Regions from separate parts of the Moritella sp. 5 genome, predicted to be linked through region 2. Evidence: riboswitches for the same ligand, from Rfam matches in the RefSeq annotation. Region 2 holds a riboswitch; the other holds the start of a gene.
What was found. A riboswitch is a leader RNA that binds a small molecule or an ion and turns the genes downstream of it on or off. The one in region 2 is predicted to bind thiamine pyrophosphate.
Positions count from the first base shown of each region.

Region 1: linked by a shared signal. The riboswitch ahead of thiB (thiamine ABC transporter substrate binding subunit) and the one ahead of thiC (phosphomethylpyrimidine synthase ThiC) in region 2 are both predicted to bind thiamine pyrophosphate.

Region 1 is NZ_CP056122.1:4,334,563-4,342,696, forward strand. Features, by position in the region: gene leuA (2-isopropylmalate synthase) at 1-1,120, shown strand, start outside; gene leuB (3-isopropylmalate dehydrogenase) at 1,136-2,233, shown strand; gene HWV01_RS19300 (PilZ domain-containing protein) at 2,422-2,712, opposite strand; TPP riboswitch at 3,276-3,390, shown strand; gene thiB (thiamine ABC transporter substrate binding subunit) at 3,429-4,442, shown strand; gene thiP (thiamine/thiamine pyrophosphate ABC transporter permease) at 4,478-6,082, shown strand; gene thiQ (thiamine ABC transporter ATP-binding protein) at 6,075-6,845, shown strand; gene HWV01_RS19320 (YihD family protein) at 6,850-7,113, opposite strand; gene HWV01_RS19325 (alpha/beta fold hydrolase) at 7,288-8,134, opposite strand, start outside.
Region 2 is NZ_CP056122.1:4,697,212-4,705,345, reverse strand. Features, by position in the region: gene rpoC (DNA-directed RNA polymerase subunit beta') at 1-4,139, shown strand, start outside; TPP riboswitch at 4,288-4,389, shown strand; gene thiC (phosphomethylpyrimidine synthase ThiC) at 4,527-6,533, shown strand; gene thiE (thiamine phosphate synthase) at 6,541-8,013, shown strand; gene HWV01_RS20990 (HesA/MoeB/ThiF family protein) at 8,015-8,134, shown strand, end outside.

The DNA.
Region 1 (8,134 bases), 360 kb from region 2:
ATGTCGAATGGTTGAAGAAGCGATTAAAGCTGGTGCAACGACGATTAATATCCCCGATACTGTTGGTTATACTGTGCCATCGCAATTCGGCGGCATCATAACTAATTTATTCAATCGAGTCCCGAATATTGATCAAGCTGTGATCTCGGTACATTGTCACGATGATTTGGGTCTCTCTGTAGCGAACTCAATTGCAGCGGTTGAACAAGGCGCACGTCAAATCGAGTGCACGGTCAATGGTATTGGTGAACGAGCAGGTAACTGTTCATTAGAAGAAATTGCAATGATCTTGCAAACACGCCGAGATTTATTAGGTAAGACCACCAATATTAACCCGCAAGAAATTTACCGTACCAGCCAATTAGTCAGTCAACTCTGCAACATGCCAGTACAGGCTAATAAAGCAATTGTTGGTGCCAATGCATTTTCTCACTCATCAGGTATTCACCAAGATGGCGTGTTAAAAGCAAAAAATACCTATGAGATTATTACCCCAGAAAGCATTGGTCTAACGCAAAACAAGTTGAACCTAACCTCTCGTTCAGGTCGTCATGTGATCAAACATCGTATGGCAGAGCTTGGCTATACCGACAATGATTATAATCTTGATGAACTGTACGAAAGCTTTTTGCAACTGGCAGATAAAAAAGGCCAAGTATTCGATTATGATCTTGAAGCGTTAATCTTCTTTAATAATTTGCACGAAGATGAAGAACACTTTAAATTAGATTATCTTAGTGTTCAGTCCGGTTCTGGTGTGAAAGCAACCGCTACGATTAGCTTGATCTCACAACAAGAAACAACGGATAAGTCTTGTACAAATACTGAAGCTGCGATTGGTAATGGTCCGGTTGACGCAGTTTATAAATGTTTAAGCCGTATTTCAGGTTTCGATATCGATATCGCCGATTACCACATTACCGCAAAGGGTGAAGGTAAAGATGCACTGGGTCAAGTCGATATTGTAGCAACCTATGAAGGCCGTAAATTCCACGGCATCGGTTTAGCCACAGATATCATTGAATCTTCGGCACTGGCTTATATCCACGTAATGAATAATATCCATCGCTCAAACGCGGTAGAACAACAGAAACTAAAAAAAACAAAATCAATAATATAGAGAAGGCGGCTAAGGATGACTGTAACAAAACACAATATTGCTGTATTACCAGGTGACGGTATCGGTCCAGAAGTAATGGAGGAAGCAATTAAAGTACTTGCTGCTGTGCAAAGTAAGTTTAATTTAGAACTAACGTATGATTTTAATGACGTTGGTGGGATTGCTATCGATAACCACGGCACCCCATTACCAGCAAGCACACTCACAGCGTGTGAAAATTCAGATGCTATCTTATTCGGCTCTGTCGGTGGTCCAAAATGGGAAGGATTACCACCACAAGAGCAACCAGAACGTGGTGCACTATTACCATTACGTGGTCACTTCAAACTATTTTGTAATCTACGCCCAGCAAAAATTTATGCAGGTCTAGAAAAATTCTCGCCGCTACGCGCAGATATTTCAAATAATGGTTTTGACGTAGTTGTAGTACGTGAATTAACTGGCGGCATCTACTTTGGTCTACCAAAAGGTAACAAAGGCGAAGGCGCCGATGAAACTGGTTTTGATACTATGTTATATAGCCGTGCGGAAGTTGAACGTATTGCTCGTATCGCATTTGAAGCCGCTAAATTACGTGGCAATAAAGTAACCTCTGTAGATAAAGCCAACGTATTAGCAACATCTGTTCTGTGGCGTAAAGTGGTACTTGAAGTTGCACAAGATTACCCAGAAGTCGAACTAGAGCATATCTATGTCGATAACGCAGCGATGCAGTTGATCAAAGATCCATCGCAATTTGATGTACTGCTTTGTGGCAACTTATTCGGTGATATCATCTCGGACGAATGTGCAATGATCACAGGGTCTATGGGCATGTTACCGTCAGCAAGTATGAACGATTCTGACTTTGGTCTGTATGAGCCAGCAGGCGGTTCTGCACCCGATATCGCAGGTAAAGGGATTGCGAATCCAATCGCACAAATCTTATCTGCAGCAATGATGTTACGTTACTCACTAAAACAAGAAGAAGCAGCACAAGCTATCGAGCAAGCGGTTTCATTTGTATTAGAAGAAGGTTATGCGACAGGCGATCTGCACAGTGATGCGAATACTAAACCAGTACAGAACACGGCACAAATGGGTGACTTAATTGCCGCTAAAGTTAGTGCTTAATATTTAATATTTAATATTTAATATTTAATATTTAATATAGTAGCTCAAATTAGTCATAAACATTATACTTTTTTTATAAGGTAAATGGTTATAACGAACAAGGCCGATAGTGATAGTCACCATCGGCCTTTTTATTGGATTATCATGTTATCTGGCTTTATTTATAACTCAAATATAAATAAAGATGACTAAGTCAAACTGGTAAATTCAACACCTATTTGATAAACATCTCCGTCACTATCAACCCGTGTTACCTTCGCTTCAGCCTGTAGAGGCGGAACACGTGAATCGCCAGTCGGTAGAAAAATACTGACGCTATCATTTAATGAAAAATAGCTTTCAGGTACATCTAACGACATTCCACTGGCGCTTAAATCACGACAGATAGCGGTAACATTCTTTTCTTTATCCGTTACCTGAACCGGTGAGTCGATTAGCATCCGGTGATAACTACGTCGTTCCAAGTTAGCTTTTAGCACATCAATATCCCTCTTATTGCTATAGTTTATAAATGTTCTCAAGTTATAAATAATCCAAAACTATGAATTTTTTTGTCTTGTTTTCAGTATAGTCATCATTTATTAACTCGGCGTTATATAACAACAATAATGCGATCAAAGTAACTATTTGATTATAAAAGTCAGCTAGCAGTCCAACATGCCTTTATCGACAATAAAGTCGATGATCTGCTGCAAGCCAATTTCCTTTTTCATATTAGTAAATACATACGGCTTATCACCTACACCCAAGAACCTCATACGCACTCAAAGAAGTGAGCGACCACAAATTCTGGCATGACTTCCCAATGTTTAGAACGACTGCGTATAAGACGAACCAATGCGGATTTAAAATCAGTTAAATTATCAGGTTCATTGATCGGTATAAGGGTGTTGTTCAAGTATTTGGGTAGAATCTGTATTTATACGCAATAATGATTTACATCACCGCCCTAAAGGACAGTGTTTTTCGTCAAAGATGATAAAATATAAGCCAATATAATTATTGTCTCTGGCTCTTTAACCTAAATAAAAATACAATGTGCGTTCACTCATCGGGGTGCTACCAGACTTTTCATTGAAAAAGTCATTGTGGCTGAGATAACACCCGTATTAACTTGAACCAGATAATGCTGGCATAGGAATGAGATTCGACCAATTGAGTCATAAGTTCTATGCTTCACATTCTAGGAGAACACGTGAAGCACACGATCAAAAAACTAGCACTTTGCACAGCCCTGCTATTACCTTCGCTATCATTACAAATAGCTCACGCAGCTGAAAAGCCAGTATTAAATGTTTATACCTACGATTCATTTGCATCCGATTGGGGCCCAGGTCCAAAAGTAAAATCCGCATTTGAAGCGGAATGTAATTGCGAACTGAACTTAGTCGCATTAGAAGACGGTGTTAGCATTCTTAATCGTGTTAAACTGGAAGGTAAATACACCAAAGCAGATGTATTATTAGGCTTAGACAACAACCTGATGGCTGAAGCAGAAAAAACCAAACTGCTTGCACCACATCAACAAGATACCAGCACATTATCACTGCCAAACGAATGGACGAATAAGTACTTTATTCCATTCGACTATGGTCACTTTGCATTTATCTACGACAGTGAGAAACTGACCAACCCACCAGCGAGTTTAGCTGAATTAGTGAAACGTAAAGATCTGAGCATTATCTATCAAGATCCACGTACCAGCACACCAGGTCTTGGCTTTATGTTATGGGTAAAAGCTGTTTATGGTGATAAAGCACCACAAGCATGGCAACAACTAGCTGCTAAAACGGTAACAATTACGAAAGGCTGGAGCCAAGCTTACGGCATGTTCTTAAAAGGCGAAGCAGACATGGTATTAAGCTATACAACGTCACCGGCATACCACATGGTTGCAGAGAAAGAATTCAAATATAAAGCCGCTGAATTCAGTGAAGGTCATTATCAACAGACTGAAGTGGTTGCCCGTCTAAAAGATGCCCCGAATCCTGAGTTAGCCGATAAATTCATGGCATTTGTACTCACTCCAGCGTTCCAAGATGTGATTGCAACAGGTAACTGGATGCTACCAGCGAAACAAGCGGCGGCACTACCAAGTGAGTTCGACCAATTAATTACGCCAGCAAAAACCTTAGAGTTCACACCAGAAGAAGTAGCTCAATCCCGTAAATCTTGGGTGAAGGAATGGCGTAATGCTGTTACGCAATAATTAGTCCATAATTAGTAAACAATTAATCAAAAACTATGATCACGAATTCGCATAAATACTGGTGGTGTAGCGCAGTGCTCGCCATCAGCATCATTTTACTTCTGGTGGGTGGTAGCTTTACTGCCCTACTTAATTTTTCACAAGCGGAATTAGACTTTCGCAGCGTCCTTACAGACTCGTATACCCAGCATGTTATTAGCTTTAGTTTATACCAAGCCGCCTTATCAACCTGCTTGAGTATTGGTTTGGCAATCCCGTTAGCACGCGCGTTCTCACGTCGAGAGTTCGCAGGTAAACAGATGATTATCAAACTGTTTAACTTATCACTGGTACTGCCTATTATCATTGCCATTTTTGGCATTATTGCTGTGCACGGTAAAAGCGGTTGGGTTAATCAACTACTCGGGCTTTTTAACATAGAAACAGGCCATTATATTTATGGCTTAATCGGTATTCTTCTTGCTCATTTATTTTTTAATGTACCGTTAGCCACGCGTATTTTACTACAAACATTAGACTCGATCCCCAGTGAATCTTGGCGTTTAGCCAGTCAACTCAATTTACAATCTCGGCATATCTTTATCACCTTAGAATGGCCAAAGATAAAACAACAATTACCCTCGTTAATCAGTCTTATTTTCATGCTGTGCTTTACGAGTTTCGCGATTGTGATGTCACTCGGTGGTGGTCCTGACTATGCCACTTTAGAAGTGGCTATCTACCAAGCGTTAAAATTTGAGTTTGATATCGAGCAAGCTGTAGCCTTGGCGCTCATTCAAGTCGCGATCACCGTGGCGTTAATGGTCTTTAGCGCGGTATTTTTAAAGTCACAACCTATGTCTGCGCCATCAGGAAATTATTTTCGTCGCCCCGATTGCCACACGCTAAGCAGTAAAGTCTGTGATGCGATAAGCTTTATCTTAGCCAGCTGTCTGTTAGCCCCCCCAATGTTGGCTATTTTTAGCAGTGGTATCAACAGCGGCACTCTCACCGTTCTTAGCGACCCTATGTTGTGGCAAGCCACAGGTATCTCACTACAAATAGCCCTGAGCTCGGGCTTATTAAGTTTGTTACTTGCCTGCTCGATTTTATTCTCGACGCGCATATTAAAAGTGCGCTTTAAGCTAATGGCATTCGCGTATGGCATCGAAAATATTGGTGCGATTATTTTAGTAGTACCCGCTCTAGTACTCGGTACGGGCTTGTTCTTATTATTACGCCCCTATGTCGATGTATTTAGCATTGCCGCTTGGTTGGTGATCCTCGTCAATGCGCTGATGTCACTACCTTACTTACTCCGTGTATTGAACCAACCTATCCAAGATAGCTTTGCTGCATATGACAAACTGGCGGTTAGCTTAGGCTTATCACGCCTGCAACGTTTACGTATTATCGAATGGCCATTATTACGTAAACCGATCGCGATGGGATTAGGACTGGCGTGTGTATTGTCACTGGGTGATTTAAGTGTGATTGCATTATTTGGTAGTCAAGATATGCAAACCTTGCCTTTGATGCTCTATCGTCAGTTAGGCAGCTACCAACTCGATGCAGCCGCTGTTACTGCTATTTTCTTATTAACCCTTTGCGGTGTTATTTTCTATCTGTTCGAACGTATTATTGGAGGCAAAAATGCCTAAGACCACTCACCTAAGTAACGCTAATACAAATGTATTATTACAGGTCGATAATGTTTTATTGCAAGTAAACAATATTACCTTTGCTTATGAACAAATGCCGATGCACTTTGATTTAACGGTTAATCGAGGCGAAACCTTAGCGATACTCGGCGCAAGTGGTTCAGGTAAATCGACTCTGCTAAACCTTATTGCCGGTTTTAATCAGCCTTTGTCTGGAGATATCCGTTTTCAACAAAACTCGATATTAACAAAAGCACCTGCCCAGCGACCGATAACCACGTTATTTCAAGAGCATAATTTGTTTAACCATTTAACCGTTAAACAAAATATTGCCATTGGTTTAGCACCAAGCATGAAGTTAAATACCGCGCAACAAACCGCGCTTTCAACCGCGGCACAGCAAGTGGAAATAACAGAGTTACTTGATCGCCTACCTGCAGATTTAAGTGGTGGTCAACGTCAACGTGTTGGTATTGCCCGCTGTCTTGCCCGCAAACAGCCGTTATTACTGTTAGATGAGCCTTTTAGCGCGCTCGACCCTGCATTACGTCAAGAAATGTTACGCTTGATTACCAAGCTGAATAAAGAACATGGCATTACCGTTTTAATGGTCACCCACAACCCAGATGATGCCCTACAGATAGCCGACAATATTGTTTTTGTAGTAAATGGGCAGGTAGCCCTGCATGCACCTGCGGCTATCTTAGCCGATCAAGATGCGCCAGAAATGTTGAAACGTTATTTGGGGACGCTGAATAAGTAATAGCCTACAAAAAACCGCGGGCTTTAAGTAATGCTGCTTTAAAATCATCTTCATGATCTTTGGCTAAACCAGGGATCATTTCATTCTTCTCGCTGTTGCGCATTTTTAAGTGATAGATAAGCGCATCATCACTCAACTCAGCTAATTTCCCTTCAAATTTCATCTCTTCAGCCAGGGTCGATAGCAATTGCAGTAGGTTTACATCTGGTGTTTTCTGCCATTCAGGCTGTAATAATTCAATAATTTCATTTAAGCGGTGATATTTCATTTTATTATCCTTACATAAATAAAGGTTATTATACTTACTATAAGGTGTAAGTTAAGATAAATTAATTGCAAATTATCGCTAACAAATAGATACAGGTCAGCCTCTTGAATTCTACAATATATTCAAGAGGCTAGCTTCAGGGGTTAATAACAGCACTTAAAAAATAATGTATTTTTATTGCTTCATTGCGACAGAATCTAATAAAAAGTGAATCACTTTTTTATCAGCTTCCGGATTAAGGTTGAACGAGAATACTAAACAATTCTCTATTTTTTTATTGATAGTTAATAGTTCAGCTGATTGCTCAAATGAGTTGTACATCTTTTTACTCCATTTATAAGGAGTGACAGGATCATTTTTTGCGGCCACAATCATTACACTGTTTGGCATCAGCTTCGTCCCTGTTTCTTCTATTTTTAGAATTGGATCCGTTTTTGCTGACCAACCTTGACAAAGGCTCGCATTATTTTGATAAACAGTTTGCCCAAAAACAGCTGACTTATTTATAAATTTATTTTCTGAACGTTCTTTTTTTATGTGCTCATCTGTACATACGACTGCACGATGAACCGCATCGTATTGAAACTTCCACTCTTCTTGTTCGGTTTTTGCTTTTTTCTGTAGCTCATCGATAACATTCCAAAATTCAGCACCCTTATCATTATCTAAAAGCTGAAATAATGGTTTTTTAACAAGCGCCCACTTTTTATCAACATCTACCGAACGAGCAGCATCAAGCAAGGTGATAAAATGTTTTTTTTCAAGGACTGCACCATCAGCAGTACTGAAAAAATCTTTATGTTCAAATCTAGACATCATCCAATCAAGCTCTCTCATATCGCCAGATACATCACGATTCTCGCGATCTAGTCGGATACGTAAAGCCTTATCAAAGCTTGCTAAACTTGAATAATAAAGCTCATTTACGTTAGTTAATGCAGGATTCATTGCTGAATCTAAAACGAAAGATCGAACATGTTCAGGGTACATATCCGCATAAACCGCGCCTAAGCGAGTTCCA
Region 2 (8,134 bases):
TCAAACCTGAGCGTGACGGTTTATTCTGTGCGCGTATTTTCGGCCCAGTAAAAGATTACGAATGTCTTTGCGGAAAATATAAGCGTCTGAAGCACCGTGGTGTTATCTGTGAAAAATGTGGCGTAGAAGTAACGCAAACTAAAGTTCGTCGTGACCGTATGGGCCACATCGAATTAGCGTCTCCTGTTGCACACATTTGGTTCTTGAAATCATTACCATCTCGCATCGGTCTATTACTAGACATGACGCTACGTGATATCGAACGTATTCTTTACTTCGAATCATATGTTGTTATCGAACCAGGTATGACTTCGCTAGAACGTGGCATGATGCTGACTGAAGAGCAGTATCTTGACAACCTAGAAGAATGGGGTGATGAATTTGATGCGAAGATGGGTGCAGAAGCTGTACTTTCTTTGTTACAAGATCTAAACCTAAACCAAGACATCGAAGAAATGCGTGAAGAATTAGAGACTACAAACTCTGAAACTAAACGTAAGAAGATCACTAAACGTCTTAAACTAATGGAAGCATTCGCTGTATCTGGTAATAAACCAGAGTGGATGATCATGAACGTACTGCCGGTATTACCGCCAGATCTTCGTCCATTAGTACCACTAGATGGTGGCCGTTTCGCGACTTCTGATCTAAATGACCTTTATCGTCGTGTGATCAACCGTAACAACCGTCTAAAACGTCTATTAGATCTAGCTGCACCAGATATTATCGTACGTAACGAAAAACGTATGTTACAAGAATCTGTTGATGCACTATTAGATAATGGTCGTCGTGGTCGTGCGATTACAGGTTCTAACAAACGTCCTCTTAAATCTTTGGCTGATATGATCAAAGGTAAACAAGGTCGTTTCCGTCAGAATCTACTAGGTAAACGTGTAGATTACTCTGGTCGTTCTGTAATTACAGTAGGTCCAACGTTACGCTTACACCAATGTGGTCTACCTAAGAAAATGGCACTTGAGTTATTCAAGCCATTCATCTACGGTAAATTAGAATCACTTGGTTTTGCAACAACGATTAAAGCAGCTAAGAAAATGGTTGAACGCGAAGGCGCTGAAGTTTGGGATATCCTAGACGGCGTGATCCGCGAACATCCAGTAATGCTTAACCGTGCACCAACACTGCACAGACTTGGTATTCAAGCATTCGAACCTGTTCTAATTGAAGGTAAAGCGATTCAGTTACACCCATTAGTATGTTCTGCATACAACGCCGATTTCGATGGCGATCAGATGGCTGTACACGTACCGTTAACAATTGAAGCTCAATTGGAAGCGCGTACACTGATGATGTCTACGAATAACATTCTTTCACCTGCGAATGGTGAACCGGTTATCGTACCTTCTCAAGACGTTGTATTAGGTCTTTACTACATGACTCGTTCTGGCGTTGGTGCTAAGGGTGAGGGAATGGTACTAGGTAGCCCTGAAGAAGCTGAAAAGCTTTATCGCAGCCACCTTGTTGAGCTACATGCACGTGTTAAAGTACGTATTACTGAACATCTTAAAGATGAAAATACTGGTGAAGTTACAGTTCGCACTGAACTGAAAAACACAACAGTTGGTCGTGCGATTCTTTCTTTAGTAGCACCTAAGGGTCTACCATATGAATTAATCGATCCGATTAAAACTTTAACTGCTGAAGAAGAAGCTAAACTTGCAGCGAATCCAGCTAACTGGATCCTGAAAGTATCTAACGAAGCGTTAGGTAAAAAGCAGATTGGTAAGCTACTGAATGACTGTTACCGTCTATTAGGTCCGAAAGACACTGTTGTTTTCGCTGACCAAATAATGTACACCGGTTTCCATTATGCTGCGCTTTCTGGTGCATCAGTTGGTATCGATGACATGGTTATTCCGGATGCGAAGAAAACGCTAATTGAAGCGGCTGAACTAGAAGTAACTCAAATCCAAGAACAATTCCAGTCTGGTCTTGTTACTGCGGGTGAGCGTTACAATAAAGTGATTGATATTTGGGCTCGTGCCAATGAGCACATCTCAAAAGCAATGATGGATAACTTGTCTACAGAAACTAAAGCTAACTCTTTAGGTGATGCTGAGACACAGAAATCTTTCAACAGCATCTTTATGATGGCCGATTCTGGTGCACGTGGTAGTGCGGCACAGATTCGTCAGCTAGCTGGTATGCGTGGTCTGATGGCGAAACCAGATGGTTCGATCATCGAAACACCTATTACGGCTAACTTCCGTGAAGGTCTAAACGTACTTCAGTACTTCATCTCAACGCATGGTGCACGTAAAGGTCTAGCCGATACAGCACTTAAAACAGCAAACTCGGGTTACCTAACTCGTCGTCTTGTTGACGTTGCACAAGATCTTGTGATTAACGAGATTGATTGTGGTACTGAAAATGGTCTAATCATTACTCCTCATATTGAAGGTGGTGATGTTGTTGAACCACTACGCGATCGTGTTCTTGGTCGTGTTGTTGCTGAAGATGTTGTGAACCCAAGTACTGGTGAAGTGATATTGCCACGTAATACATTACTTGACGAAAAACTTTGTGATTTCTTAGAAGAGCACTCAGTTGATCAGATGAAAGTACGTTCTGTAATTACTTGTGACAATGACTTCGGTGTTTGTGCAGCTTGTTACGGTCGTGATTTAGCACGTGGTGTAATGGTTGGTCAAGGTGAAGCAGTTGGTGTTGTTGCAGCACAATCAATTGGTGAACCTGGTACACAGTTAACGATGCGTACATTCCACATTGGTGGTGCGGCATCGAGAGCCTCTGCTGAAAATAATATCCAAGTTAAAAACACGGGTACTATTAAGTTCCATAACGAGAAATTCGTTGAGAACGCAGATGGCAAACTGGTTATTACTTCACGTTCATCAGAAATTACGATTATTGATGAAAACGGTCGTACTAAAGAAAGCCATAAATTACCTTACGGTTCTGTTGTTGAATATAAAGATGGCGCAGCTGTTGAGTCTGGTAGCATTATTGCTAACTGGGACCCGCATACTCACCCAATCATCACTGAGGTGGCTGGTCAAATTAAGTTTGTTGACTTAATTGATAGTATTACGGTTACTAAGCAAACTGATGATCTAACTGGTCTATCTAGCACGGTAATTCTAGATCCTGCAGCACGTGTTGCCGCTGGTAAAGATTTACGTCCTATGGTTAAACTTGTTGATGCTGCAGGTAATGATTTATTCATTCCTGGTACAGAAGTTGTTGCACAATACTTCTTACCTGCAAACGCAATCGTTAACTTAGAAGATGGCGCATTAGTGACTATTGGTGAAGCGTTAGCGCGTATTCCTCAAGAAAGCTCGAAAACACGTGATATTACGGGTGGTCTACCACGCGTAGCGGATCTGTTTGAAGCTCGTCAGCCAAAAGATGCAGCTATCTTAGCGGAAATCTCAGGTACTATTAGTTTCGGTAAAGAAACTAAAGGTAAACGTCGTCTAGTTATCACACCTACTGATGGTGCTGAAGCTTACGAAGAGATGATCCCTAAATGGCGTCACTTGAACGTGTTCGAAGGTGAGAAGGTTGCTAAAGGTGAAGTTATCGCCGATGGTCCTGAATCAGCACACGATATTCTACGTCTACGTGGTATTAGCCATGTTGCAAACTATATCGCGAACGAAGTTCAAGAAGTATACCGTTTACAAGGCGTAAAGATTAACGATAAGCACATTGAAACTATCGTTCGTCAAATGCTACGTAAAGCTAACGTAATCTCTGCTGGTGATAGTAACTTCTTACCAGGTGAGCAAGCTGAAGTTTCACGTCTGAAAATTGCTAACCGTCAGCTAGAAGCTGAAGGCAAGCAACCAGCCGTGTTCCAACACATGCTTATGGGTATTACTAAAGCGTCTCTTGCAACTGAATCATTTATTTCAGCTGCATCGTTCCAAGAAACAACACGTGTTCTAACAGACGCTGCTGTTCATGGTAAGATTGATGACCTTCGTGGTCTGAAAGAGAACGTTATTGTTGGTCGTTTGATCCCTGCTGGTACAGGCTTCTCTTATCACCAAGAGCGTGCGAAAAAACGTGCTGGTAAAGTAGAAGAAGTAATGCAAGAAATCACGACTGATGAAGCTGAACAGAACTTAGCAAACCTACTAAATAACCTTTAATTGATTTGCTGAATGCAATTAAAGTCGTGTGTAAGTGATGACAGACCCACTGATTCACTTACGCATAGTTATTAGATAGTAAAGGCGCCCTTTTATAGGGCGCTTTTTTTTTGCTTGTTTTTTAACGCCATACCAGTCTATACTCCGATACATCTTGTCGGAGTGCTTTAGGGCTGAGACCATTTAATAATGGGATCCGTGGAACCTGATCAGGCTAATACCTGCGTGAGGAAACAAGAGTGATTAATATGAATATTATTCGTATCATTGTAAGTTAGCCATAGGGACATCAGGCCGCTTACTATTACACCTACGATCAATATATCTATATCACTACTCTCCATACTCAACGACAAGCAATCATCTTATTAGAAAGGAATGAGTGCTATGTCTACCAATATAAATCAAAGCAATAATACCAAAAAACCAACGCGTCGTGAAAACCGTGAAAATGCCCAAGAGTTTATTAATAATCTCAGTTGCGAACCGTTTCCTAATTCAGAAAAATTTCATCTAACAGGTAGCCGTGACGATATTCAAGTGGCGATGCGTAAAATCAATCTGGATGAGACGTTAGTCGCAGGCAGTAAAGACGATCCGGTTTATGAGCAAAATGAATCGATCCCAGTTTATGATACATCAGGTCCCTATACTGATCCGGCAATTGAAATAAACGTACACCAAGGTTTACCGAAGTTAAGACAAAAATGGATCGCAGAACGTAACGATATTGAAGCATTAGAAATCGTTACTTCGCACTTTGCCCAGCAGCGTCTTGCTGATGATGGTATTGATCATATTCGCTTTGAGCATTTACCAAAGCCATTGAAAGCCATTGATGGTCAAAACGTTACTCAGATGCACTATGCCCGTAAAGGCATGATCACGCCAGAAATGGAATACATCGCGATTCGTGAAAACATGGGCCGTGAATTGATCCGCAACGAGCTGTTATTAAAACAACATGCGGGTAATGATTTTGGTGCCAGCATACCGGAAAAAATCACTCCTGAATTTGTCCGTGATGAAGTGGCCCGTGGTCGTGCGATCATCCCTGCCAACATCAATCATCCAGAATCTGAGCCGATGATCATCGGTCGTAACTTTCTTGTAAAAGTAAACGCCAACATTGGTAATTCGTCAGTCACATCATCGATTGAAGAAGAAGTCGAGAAGCTAGTATGGGCGACACGCTGGGGTGCTGACACGGTAATGGACTTATCCACAGGCCGTAATATTCATGAAACGCGTGAGTGGATCCTCCGTAATTCACCTGTGCCAATCGGTACTGTGCCGATCTATCAGGCTCTAGAGAAGGTAAATGGGATCGCCGAGGATCTTACTTGGGAAGTATTCCGCGATACCTTGATCGAACAAGCTGAGCAGGGTGTTGACTACTTTACTATTCATGCTGGCGTACTGCTTCGTTATGTACCAATGACGGCAAAACGCCTTACCGGGATCGTGTCACGTGGTGGTTCGATCATGGCTAAATGGTGTTTGACGCATCATAAAGAAAACTTTGCTTATGACCATTTCGAAGAAATCTGTGCGATTTGTAAAGCTTACGATGTTTCTCTGTCATTAGGTGATGGCATGCGTCCGGGTTGTGCGGCTGATGCGAATGATGAAGCCCAATTTGCTGAATTAGCAACTTTAGGTGAGTTAACGAAAGTTGCGTGGGAGCAAGACGTACAAGTTATTATCGAAGGCCCAGGTCATATCCCAATGCACATGATTAAAGAGAATGTTGAAAAGCAGCTCGATATTTGTCATGAAGCGCCTTTCTATACTTTAGGTCCACTGACAACCGATATCTCACCGGGCTATGATCATTTTACTTCGGGTATTGGTGCTGCTCAAATCGGTTGGTACGGGTGTGCAATGTTGTGTTACGTGACACCAAAAGAACATTTAGGCCTACCGAACAAAGAAGACGTTAAGCAAGGCATGATCACCTACAAAATCTCTGCACATGCGGCTGATTTAGCGAAAGGTTTCCCAGGTGCTCAAATCCGTGACAATGCGATGTCTAAAGCCCGTTTTGAATTCCGTTGGAATGATCAATTCAACCTAGCATTAGACCCTGATACTGCACGTGCCTATCACGATGAAAATATCCCACAAGAATCCGGTAAAGTTGCGCATTTCTGCTCTATGTGTGGACCAAAATTCTGTTCAATGAAGATCTCACAAGATGTCCGCGATTACACTGCTAAACAAGAACAAATCAGTATTCAATTACTCGATGAAGTTGTTGTGATTGATGCCGAAGAGGGGATGAAGCAGATGTCTGAAGAATTTAAAAAGCACGGTGCCGAATTATATCTGCCACCAACACATGATGCGGTAAATGGTCGTGTGACTGAATCTATAACTGATAAAGTGGAATAATTATTTAATGACTCAAGCCATTATTTGGACTATCGCGAGCTTTACTGCTCGCGATAATGTTGCGACTAAAATTGATATTAATACGATTAATACGATTAATGCGTTGGGTGGAGGTGGTTATCATGTATCGACGACACTATTATCTGATGCGGATTTTTCTGCTGAGTTAGCGATATTGACTGCTGCACCGGTAGCGTCTGCCATTAAAGTCGGTGTGATAGCGACAGCCTCACATGTAGAGATCTTAGCTGATTTTTTACAGGGGTATAAGCAAAAATATCCAGAACTAACCGTTATCTATGAGCCGTTATCAATTTCATTATCTGATATGGCAAAGACTGAATCAGCAGGCAACGTGCTAATAAATGTGATTAAAATACGCTTATTACCAATCGTGGATGTATTGATCTTACCGCAAGAGCAAGGCGGAACAGATGCTGCTGTGTTATTTGGTGCGACGAAACAAGCGATCAACTCGTTACTGAACCTCGGCGTAGAAGGTGTTTGTGCGAAAGGGATTGCTGTTAATAATAAGCAGCAATCTATCGTCCTCGATGTTTATATTGATGGACAACGTGAAATCTTATTATCGTCACCAAACGCGATATTAACTCCATCAAGTAAAGATGAAAACAGTGGTGTTTTTTCTTCAGCATTGGCAACTGTGATCGCCCAAGATTATCCGGTAGATGATGCATTAGTGGTAGCCAGAGCCTACTTGAACCAAACTTCTGATGGTTGGCCTACCGATCGCAGTGATTTCCCACAGGTCGTCTTACCGAATACGGAATTAGGCGATCAGCTTGGCTTAGTTCTACAAATGCAATTAGCTTATGATTTTGCACCTTGTGATACCAACCGCCTTGGGCTATATCCGGTGGTGGATACGATCGAATGGTTAGATAAAGTATTACAACAAGGGGTTAAAACCCTGCAATTACGTATTAAAGATAAAGCCCCAGCCGAAGTGGTTGATGATATTAAAGCTGCTGTGGCATTAGGCCGCCAATACCAAGCGCGTTTATTTATCAATGATTACTGGCAATTAGCTATTGAGCATGGTGCTTATGGCGTTCATTTAGGTCAAGAAGATATGCTTATTGCCGATTTTGTTGCGATAAAAAATGCGGGTTTAAAACTGGGTTTAAGCACACATGGTTATTATGAAATATTACGTGCACATCAAATAAAACCGAGTTATATCGCCCTTGGTCATATCTATCCTACGGTCACTAAAGACATGCCTTCAAAGCCACAAGGATTACAGCGTTTACAGCGTTATGCTGATTTAATGCAAGACTATCCTTTGGTCGCTATTGGCGGTATTAGCATAGAGAGAGCGCCACAAGTGGCTGCGACAGGTGTGGGGAGTGTCGCTGTCGTCACAGCGATAACTCGCGCTGACGATTATAAACAAGCCATTGCCGACTTACTGATTATCGCTGAACCGCAATCATCCTTAACCAGTGTGAGTCGTTAATATGACCGGATTAAGTGATCAGGAATATATGCGTTATAGCGCGCATTTACTGCTTAGTGATATCGGTGAGCAGGGACAATTAGCACTGCGTAATGCCAAAGTATTGATTGTCGGTGTAGGT